3 regions of the Stenotrophomonas sp. 1L-E-5-B-C3 genome follow, and region 2 is predicted to be linked to each of the others. Evidence: predicted binding sites of a transcription regulator. Region 2 holds the regulator's gene; each other region holds the start of a gene.
What was found. Region 2 encodes HrcA, which represses chaperone genes, less so after heat shock. Its sites were predicted from a motif close to TTNGCACTCNNNNNNNNNGAGTGCNAA; they were not measured.
Positions count from the first base shown of each region.

Region 1: the regulator HrcA is predicted to act here: its motif matches at 1,859-1,885, upstream of rpoH (RNA polymerase sigma factor RpoH).
Region 3: the regulator HrcA is predicted to act here: its motif matches at 1,994-2,020, upstream of AC0Z6F_RS17045 (co-chaperone GroES).

Region 1 is NZ_JBXAWS010000009.1:27,643-30,916, forward strand. It holds gene purD (phosphoribosylamine--glycine ligase) at 1-473, shown strand, start outside; gene rpoH (RNA polymerase sigma factor RpoH) at 972-1,847, opposite strand; gene AC0Z6F_RS13120 (BlaI/MecI/CopY family transcriptional regulator) at 2,205-2,597, shown strand; gene AC0Z6F_RS13125 (M56 family metallopeptidase) at 2,594-3,274, shown strand, end outside.
Region 2 is NZ_JBXAWS010000002.1:151,870-155,143, forward strand. It holds gene recN (DNA repair protein RecN) at 1-594, opposite strand, end outside; gene hrcA (heat-inducible transcriptional repressor HrcA) at 709-1,773, shown strand; gene grpE (nucleotide exchange factor GrpE) at 1,837-2,352, shown strand; gene dnaK (molecular chaperone DnaK) at 2,534-3,274, shown strand, end outside.
Region 3 is NZ_JBXAWS010000014.1:118,569-121,842, forward strand. It holds gene groL (chaperonin GroEL) at 1-1,576, opposite strand, end outside; gene AC0Z6F_RS17045 (co-chaperone GroES) at 1,660-1,947, opposite strand; gene AC0Z6F_RS17050 (endonuclease) at 2,305-3,274, shown strand, end outside.

The sequences.
Region 1 (3,274 bases), on a different contig from region 2:
ACGCCGGCCTGATGATCGATGCCAGCGGCGCGCCGAAGGTGATCGAATTCAACGTGCGCTTCGGCGACCCGGAAACCCAGCCGGTGATGCTGCGCCTGCAGTCGGATCTGGTGGAGCTGGTGGAAGCCGCCATCGATGGCCGGCTGGACCAGGTGGAAGCGCAGTGGGACCCGCGGCCGTCGCTCGGCGTGGTGCTGGCGGCCAGCCCATACCCGGAGTCGCCGATCACCGGTGATGTGATCTCCGGCCTGGACGACGTACCTGCCAGTGCCAAGGTGTTCCATGCCGGTACCACGCTGGACGCGCAGGGCCACGTAGTCAGTGCGGGCGGTCGCGTGCTGTGCGTGGCCGCACTGGGCAACAGCGTGCGCGATGCGCAGGCCAACGCCTATGCCGGCGTGGCCAAGGTCAGCTGGGCCAACGAATTCCACCGCAACGACATCGGTTGGCGCGCGATCGCACGCGAGGGGTGAGGCCGGCATCAGGTTATCCACGCTTGGCGTGGATGGAGGCCCGGCCTTGCCGGGCCTCCTCCCGAATCACTGTCGTTGTGTTCAATCAGGTCGCGCCGTGGACGGCCGCGATTTCCTTGCCCGCGAACTGTCGCACTCGGATCACGCCCAAGACAAAGCGCCTCGTAGATCTTCAAACGAGGCGTATCGATGACGCCATGACCGTGCAGGCTCACAGCAGCGTCGTATATCGCCTCCAGTAGTGTTTCTTTTGCACGCGTTCCCTTCGGAGCCATGATGAGTGCACACCTTCTGCGCCGTTTCGCATATCCCAGCAGAATCAGCTCGTCAGTTCGATAGCTGATCGCGTCAGACCATGGCTGCACTGCAGCCACGCATGGCGTGGATCTACTGGTTCTGAATAGCTGGGGTAGATCCACGCCACGCGTGGATTGAACACCCAAAAAAGAAAAGGCCCGGCAGTGCCGGGCCCTTTCATTGCTTCAACGCCAACCCGCCTTACGCGGTGAACAGCGCCTTCATCTTCTTCAGCGCATTGGCTTCAACCTGGCGGATACGCTCGGCCGACACGCCGTACTCGTCGGCCAGCTCCTGCAGCGTCACCTTGCTGTCGGCATCCAGCCAGCGGCGGCGGATGATGTCACGCGAACGCGCATCCAGCTCGGCCAAGCCTTCGCGCAGCAGCTGCATCTGGTTGTCTTCGCTGTCGGCACGCTCGTAGGCCATCGACGGGTCTTCGTCATTGGCCACGAGATAAGCGGCCGGCGACGGCGGCGCGTGCTCGTTGTCCTCATCGGTCGGCGCATCGAAACCGATATCGCGACCGGACAGGCGCGACTCCATTTCCATGACCTCGCGCTCGGACACGTTCAGATCCTTGGCCACCGCGCTGACTTCGGCCGCGTTCATCCAGCCCAGGCGCGTCTTCGACTTGCGCAGGTTGAAGAACAGCTTGCGCTGCGCCTTGGTCGTGGCGACCTTGACGATGCGCCAGTTCTTCAGGATGAACTCGTGCATCTCGGCACGGATCCAGTGCACCGCGAAGGAGACCAGGCGCACGCCCATTTCCGGGTCGAAGCGCTTGACCGCCTTCATCAGGCCGATGTTGCCTTCCTGGATCAGGTCGCCCAGGGCAAGGCCGTAGCCGTTGTAGCCGCGGGCCACGTGCACCACGAAGCGCAGGTGCGAATGCACCAGCTCGCGGGCGGCGTCCAGATCGTTGCCGTCGCGGAAGCGACGGGCCAGGTCCTGTTCGTCATCGACCGACAACACCGGGATCTGGTGCACGGCACCGATGTAGGCGTCCAGCGAACCGAGCGCACTGGGAATCGGGAGATTGTTTGCCACAAGGGCAGTAGAGGTGTTCTGGCTCATAGGCACCCATCTTAGCAGTCCGGGATTTGGACTGCTAAAGGAGGAAAAAGTTCCAGCATCCTATTGATGCAACACTGGTCCCAAACAGAGCCCTACCGTAGCGCGATTTGATGACAGTGGCGAGCACGCTTTTCGGGATTCACAATCCCTTGGAATTCAATCAATTACCCACCGGAAACCGGCGATTTCCGGTCAAGCGGAGCTGAACGGGCCGTCCTGGAGGTCCATTCAGGCCAGGAGACGTTGCCCGGTGTTCAGGCCCGAGGGCTGAGGGTCGTCCCTTTACTACTAAGAAACCCGTTGACAGCCACCCGGCGACATGCTCCGATGCATCAACTAATTCATACGTAGAAGCGCATGGCCCGCCCTGTCTCGCAGAATCCCACTCCCGCCGAGCAGGCCATCCTGGACATCCTCTGGGACAAGGGCGAAGCGTCCGTGCGCGATGTGGCGGATGTGCTCGGCCAACAAAAGCCGGTCGCGTACACCACGGTGCTGACCATGTTCAACGTGCTGGCGAAGAAAGGCTTTGTCAGCCATCGCCAGGAAGGTCGCGCCTACATCTATCACGCCACGCTCAGCCGCGAACAGGCCCGCCGGCAAGCGCTTGACCATCTTCTGCATCAGTTCTTCGACGGCTCACCGAACGTGCTGGCACAACACTTGGTGGACGAACGCGAAATCGACCGCAATGAACTGCAGGCACTGCAGCAGCGCGTCAGCGATGCCAGGGCCGGGAGGAAGGAATGAACCTCATCGACCTGGCAATGGCATTGGGCGTACGACAGTTGCTGTTGTCCACAATTGTGCTGCTGCCCGCGCTGTGGCTGGCACGGCGGCAGGCCCTCAGTGCCGAACAACGCTCCTGGCTGCTGACCGCAGCGATGGCAGCGGCCCTGCTGTTGCCACTCAGCGCGTTCCTGCCGGGCTGGTCGACCACCCTGCCCGCACCGGCACCGCCCGCAGCCGCGTTCCACCCCATGCCCGGCGAAGGGGCAACGGCGGAAGAAGCCATCTTCGAAGCCGGACGACAGCCCGACATCTACTACGTCGAACTGCCGAAAACCCTGCCGACACTGCTTGCACTGCTGTGGCTGCTGGGCACCCTGTGGCTGGGCATGCGCCTGCTGGACGCGATGCTGCACGCACGCCGGCTGCGGCGGCTGGCGCAACCGGCGACCGCCGGACTGCGCGCGGTCCTGGCCGACATCGTGCCCGCCCACGTGATGATCGCCACCTGCGCCGTCGACGGGCCGATGGTCGTCGGCCTGTGGCACCCGCAGATCCTCCTGCCCCGTCCCTTGCTGGCACGCCTGGACAACAACGTGCTGCGCGACATCGTCCGCCACGAGGTTGCACACCTGCAACGGCGCGACCTGTGGACAAGCACGCTGCTGCGGGCGGGAACAGCGCTGTTCTGGTGGAAT
Region 2 (3,274 bases):
GCGGTCGAGCTCGCGCAGCTGGTGTTCAAGGAAGCCGATACGGTCACTGACGTCGCCCTGTTGCGACAGGGCAAGTGATTCGTCGACCAGCGTCTGCCAGGCGGCAGCGGCACGGCGCACCTGGCGGCGCTCGTCCTCGTTGCCGGCATAGGCGTCGAGCAGGGCCAGCTGCGACGGACGCGTCAGCAGGGCCTGCTGCTCATGCTGGCCATGGATTTCGACCAGCAATCCGGCCAGGTCTGCCAGCTGTGCCAGCGTCACCGGGCGGCCGTTGATCCACGAACGTGAACCGCCATCGGCGCGGATCACCCGCCGCAGCTGGCACTGTTCCTCATCGTCCAGCTCGTTGTCGGCCAGCCATTGGCGCGCGGCCTGCAGCTGGTCCAGCGCGAATTCGGCGGAAAGCTCGGCGCGCGCGGCACCGTGGCGGACCACGCCACTGTCGGCGCGCAGGCCGGACAGGAAGCCCAGGGCGTCGACCATCAGCGACTTGCCGGCGCCGGTCTCGCCTGAAACGACCGTCATGCCGGGCCCGAACTCCAGTTCGGTGGCGCGGACGACGGCAAAATCCTTGATCGAAAGATGTCTGAGCATGGGTAAGGGGTATCAGCAGCCGCGCAACGCTAGCACGTGGGCGAGGGAGGTCCAATGACTTGCCAAGGTGATGCGCCGCCATTATCTAGTGTCCGTGTCTCACAGGTTGATTCCATGCACGGTTCTCCCGACCAGCTTGCCCCGCGTGCGCGCCATCTGCTGCGCTCGCTGATCGCGCGTTACATCCAGGACGGCGAGCCGGTCGGCTCGCAGACGCTGGCGCGTGTGGCCGGCCTCGAGGTCAGCCCGGCCACCATCCGCAACATCCTCGGCGACCTTGAAGACCTGGGGCTGCTGGCGTCGCCGCATACCTCGGCCGGGCGCATCCCGACCGCGCATGGCTACCGGGTGTTCGTCGACAGCCTGCTGCAGATGCAGCCGCCGGGCGAGGGCGAGCTGGCCCGCCTGCGTCAGGAGCTGGCGGGCGGCGGCAGCACCCAGGCCCTGCTTGGCAGCGCCTCGGAACTGCTGTCGGCGATGAGCCACTTCGTTGGCGTGGTCAGCGCGCCACGACGCGAGCAGTTTGCCTTCCGACAGATCGATTTCGTGGCGCTGGACGGACGCCGGGTGCTGGCGATCCTGGTGTTCGCCGACAACGAGGTGCAGAACCGGGTCATCGAGACCCGTCAGGACTTCGCGCCAGGCCAGCTGGAGCAGGTCGCCAACTACCTCAATGCCCACTTCGCCGGCCTCCCGATGGCCGAGATCCGCACTCGGCTGCTGCTGGAGCTGCGCGACGCGCGCTCGGAGCTGGAGCAGCTGCTGGCGCACAGCATCGAGCTGGCCGAGCAGGCCCTGCAGCCGCCGGCCGACGACATGCTGGTGGCCGGCCAGACCCGGCTGATGGGAGTACAGGACCTGTCCGACCTGGAACGCCTGCGCGAGCTGTTCGAGCTGTTTTCCAGCAAACGCGAGATCCTGCAGCTGCTGGAGCGCACCATCCAGGCCCCGGGCGTGCGTATCTTCATCGGCGAGGAGACCGGGATGATGCCGCTGCAGGGTGTCTCGCTGGTCACCGCCCCGTACACCGCCAATGGCCAGGTGCTGGGCGTACTGGGCGTGATCGGGCCGAAGCGGATGGCCTACGACCGCATGATTCCGCTGGTCCAGGCCACCGCCGATGTGCTCGGCGCGGCCTTTTCACCGGCCGGGCGCACTCCCGGAACATCCGACGCTTGAAACGCAGCATCCCGCCCACACTAGGGTGGGTGGAGGCGGAGATTGACCGCCAGGGACCCAGACATGAACCACGAACATCCAGATATCGAATCCCAGCAGAGTGCCGCCGATGCGGCCGCCGCCGCCGGCGTGAACGACGAAGTGGAGCGCCTGCGCGCTGAGCTTGATCAGGTCAAGGCCGATGTACTGCGCGAACGCGCCGACCTCGAGAACCAGCGCAAGCGCGTCGCCCGCGACATCGAGCAGGCCCGCAAGTTCGCCAACGAGAAGCTGCTGGGCGAGCTGCTGCCGGTGTTCGACAGCCTGGATGCCGGCCTGAAGGCCGCCGGTGACGATGCCCATCCGCTGCGTGAAGGCCTGGAGCTGACCTACCGGCAGCTGCTGAAGGTCGCCGGCGACAACGGCCTGGTCCTGCTGGACCCGACCGGCCAGCCGTTCAATCCGGAGCATCACCAGGCCATCAGCCAGGTGCCGACTCCGGGCGCCGCCCCCGGCAGCGTGGTGACCGTGTTCCAGAAGGGCTACCTGCTCAACGAGCGCCTGCTGCGGCCGGCGCTGGTGGTGGTGGCGGCCGACTGACCCCGCGGGGCCGGGAGGCGGGCAGGATCCGCGCCCGACCCGACGCTGAACGCGCCGGGCAACCGGAAACACAGCGTTCGGGGGATGGCTTGAATGTTCCACGAGCCTCCCCCACATCCCATTCATCCACCGGCCGAACGGCCGGACTGACAAAAACAACATCCTTCAAGGAGTCTCCCCCATGGGCAAGATCATTGGTATCGACCTCGGCACCACCAACTCGTGCGTGGCGATCATGGACGGCGGCAAGGCCCGCGTCATCGAAAATTCGGAAGGCGATCGCACCACCCCGTCGATCGTCGCCTACACCAAGGACGGCGAAGTCCTGGTCGGTGCCTCGGCCAAGCGCCAGGCCGTGACCAACCCGAAGAACACCTTCTACGCGGTGAAGCGCCTGATCGGCCGCAAGTTCACCGACGCCGAAGTGCAGAAGGACATCGCGCACGTCCCGTACAGCATCCTGGCCCATGACAATGGCGATGCCTGGGTGGCCACCAGCGATGCCAGGAAGATGGCGCCGCAGGAAATCTCGGCCAAGGTGCTGGAAAAGATGAAGAAGACCGCCGAGGACTTCCTCGGTGAGAAGGTCACCGAAGCGGTCATCACCGTGCCGGCCTACTTCAACGACAGCCAGCGCCAGGCAACCAAGGACGCAGGTCGCATCGCCGGCCTGGACGTCAAGCGCATCATCAACGAGCCGACTGCGGCCGCGCTGGCCTATGGCCTGGACAAGGGCGACAACAAGGATCGCAAGATCGTGGTGTACGACCTGGGCGGCGGCACCTTCGACGTTTCGGTGATCGAGATCGCCAACGTCGATGGTGAAAAGCAGTTCGAAGTGCTGGCCACCAACGGTGACACCTTCCTGGGCGGCGAAGATTTCGACAACCGCGTCATCGAGTACCTGGTTGAAGAGTTCAAC
Region 3 (3,274 bases), on a different contig from region 2:
TCGGAGCTTCGGCAACCATGGCTTCGGTGGTGATCATCAGGCCAGCGATCGAAGCTGCGTTCTGCAGCGCCGAACGGGTCACCTTGGTCGGGTCCAGGATGCCGAACTGCAGCATGTCACCGAACTCGCCGGTGGCGGCGTTGTAGCCGAAGCTGCCGGTGCCTTCCTTGACCTTGTTGACGATGACCGACGGCTCTTCGCCGGCATTGGCAACGATCTCGCGCAGCGGTGCTTCCATCGCGCGCAGGGCGATCTGGATGCCGTGGTTCTGGTCTTCGTTGGCACCCTTCAGGCCAGCCAGCGCGGAGACCGCACGGACCAGGGCAACGCCGCCGCCCGGGACCACGCCTTCTTCAACGGCTGCACGGGTGGCGTGCAGGGCGTCGTCGACGCGGTCCTTCTTTTCCTTCATTTCGATTTCGGTCGAGGCACCGACCTTGATCACGGCAACGCCGCCGGCCAGCTTGGCCACGCGTTCCTGCAGCTTCTCGCGGTCGTAATCCGAGGAGGTGTCCTGGATCTGGGTCTTGATCTGCGCAACGCGCGAATCGACCGCAGCCTTGTCACCCACGCCATCGATGATGGTGGTGTTTTCCTTGGAGACCTGCACCTTCTTGGCGCGGCCGAGATCCTTGATGGTGGCCTTTTCCAGCGACAGGCCCACTTCTTCGGAGATCACGGTGCCGCCGGTCAGCACGGCCATGTCTTCCAGCATCGCCTTGCGACGGTCGCCGAAGCCCGGAGCCTTGACGGCCACGACCTTGACGATGCCACGGATGGTGTTGACCACCAGGGTTGCCAGCGCTTCGCCTTCGACTTCTTCAGCGACGATCAGCAGCGGCTTGCCGGCCTTGGCGACGCCTTCCAGCACCGGCAGCAGGTCACGGACGTTGGAGATCTTCTTGTCGTGCAGCAGGATGTACGGGTCATCCAGATCAGCGGTCTGCGACTGCTGGTTGTTGATGAAGTACGGGGACAGGTAGCCGCGGTCGAACTGCATGCCCTTGACCACGTCCAGCTCGTTGTCCAGGCCCGAGCCTTCTTCAACGGTGATCACGCCTTCCTTGCCGACTTCCTTCATTGCGTCAGCGATGATCTGGCCGATCGACTCGTCAGAGTTGGCCGAGATGGTACCGACCTGGGCGATCGCCTTGTCGTCGGCGGTCGGCTTGGAGATGCTCTTCAGCTCGTTGACGGCGGCCACGACGGCCTTGTCGATACCGCGCTTGAGGTCCATCGGGTTCATGCCGGCGGCAACAGCCTTGGCGCCTTCACGGATCAGGGCCTGGGCCAGCACGGTGGCGGTGGTGGTGCCGTCGCCAGCGTCGTCGTTGGTGCGCGAAGCGACTTCCTTCACCATCTGCGCGCCCATGTTCTCGAACTTGTCAGCCAGTTCGATTTCCTTGGCGACGGAGACGCCGTCCTTGGTGATGGTCGGAGCGCCGAAGCTCTTTTCCAGCACGACGTTGCGGCCCTTCGGGCCCAGGGTGGCCTTGACGGCATTGGCGAGAACGTTGACGCCGCGCACCATGCGCGAACGGGCGTCTTCACCGAAACGAATATCCTTGGCAGCCATTGCAGTTACCTCTTTGGTAGCGCCGGGCGATGCCCGGCGGCTGGGAATTGGAGATCAGGGGATGAAGCAGGTCGCGCCGAGGCTCAGCCGATGACGGCGAGCACGTCGTCTTCGCGCAGGACCTTGTACTCGACGCCTTCGCTCTTGTACGAGCTGCCGGCGTACTGGCCGTAGATGACCTTGTCACCGACCTTCAGCGACGGAGCGCGCACGCTGCCGTTGTCCAGCGGCTTGCCCGGGCCCACGGCCACGACTTCACCCTTGGTGGACTTTTCCTTGGCCGAATCCGGGATCACGATGCCACCGGCGGAGATTTCGTCGGCTTCGATCGGCTTGACCACAACGCGGTCGTGCAGCGGCTTGATGCTCATGAGAGACCTCTTAAGTTATTGATTGGTCTGAAAAAGTCTGGCGATGTTAGCACTCACCCAAGGTGACTGCCAGCATTGCTCGCGAAAAAGCCCGACGAATCGGGAGCAGGACAGAGATGGAGCTGGCCCCGGGCCTTTCAAGGCCGATCCCGCAAAAAATTTCACCGCCCGGCAAAGGCGCATCTAGGTGCTGCGTGAAGGCGGGGTTCCGCGTGCAACGCGACAAGCGGATGCCCCCAACCCTCGACATTTGGTGATACGCGTCGCACTGTCAGATATCTGACGTTCATTTACGACAAAGTGTCACTGGATCGGCCTTAGGCTCGGCCGCGCATTCCCAATCACAAGGAGTAGTCGATGCGATTGCTGTCCCCGCTTGCCGCTGCCTGCCTGCTGGCACTGGCCGCCGCGCCGGCCCAGGCCGAGGTCTTCATCAACGAACTGCACTACGACGACAGCACCGCCGCCGGCGACGTCGGCGAAGCGATCGAAGTCGTGGCCACCGCCGGTGAGGATCTGTCCGGCTACCGCCTGTACCTCTACAACGGCAGCAATCCGTCGGCGGCCGTGGTCTACGCCAACAACCCGGTTCCCGCCGGTACCGCTGCAGGCTGCGGCAGCGCCAGCATCGCCGTGGTCACCTACCCCACCAACGGCCTGCAGAACGGCCCGAACGATGGCATTGCCCTGGTCGACGCCAGCGGCAAGGTGGTCCAGTTCCTCAGCTACGAGGGCGCCATCACCGCGTCCGGCGGCCCCGCGGCCGGCATGACCAGCCAGAACATTCCGGTGGCCGAGACCAACAGCACGGCCCCGGGCACCTCGCTGCAGCTGACCGGCAGTGGCAGCCAGTACGCCCACTTCACCTGGGCCGAGTCGGCCAGGCAGACCTTCGGCAGCTGCAACAACGGCCAGACCTTCAGCGGTGGCGGCACTCCGGGCCCGAACACGCCGCCGTCGGTGTCCACCACCACCCCGGCCCAGGGCAGCAGCACCTTCCCCGCCGCCGCCGACCTGGAAGTGGTGTTCAGCGAGACGGTGAACCTGGCCAGCGGCGCGTTCGCCCTGAGCTGCGGCACTTCCGGCAGCGTGCCGTTGACCTTCCCGTCCAGCGGCCGCAGCGTGAAGCTGTCCACCAACACTGCACTGGTGGCCGGTGAAGCCTGCCGCTTCGACATCCGCGCCGCGCGCATCACCGACCTGCAGGGCGCACACCCGGCCGCCGACAGCCGCATCGCCTTCACCGTGGCCAGCACCGGCGGCAATCCGGACCCGGGCAACCCGGGCGTGCCGGCCGGTTACTACTCCAAGGTCAACACCAGCAGCC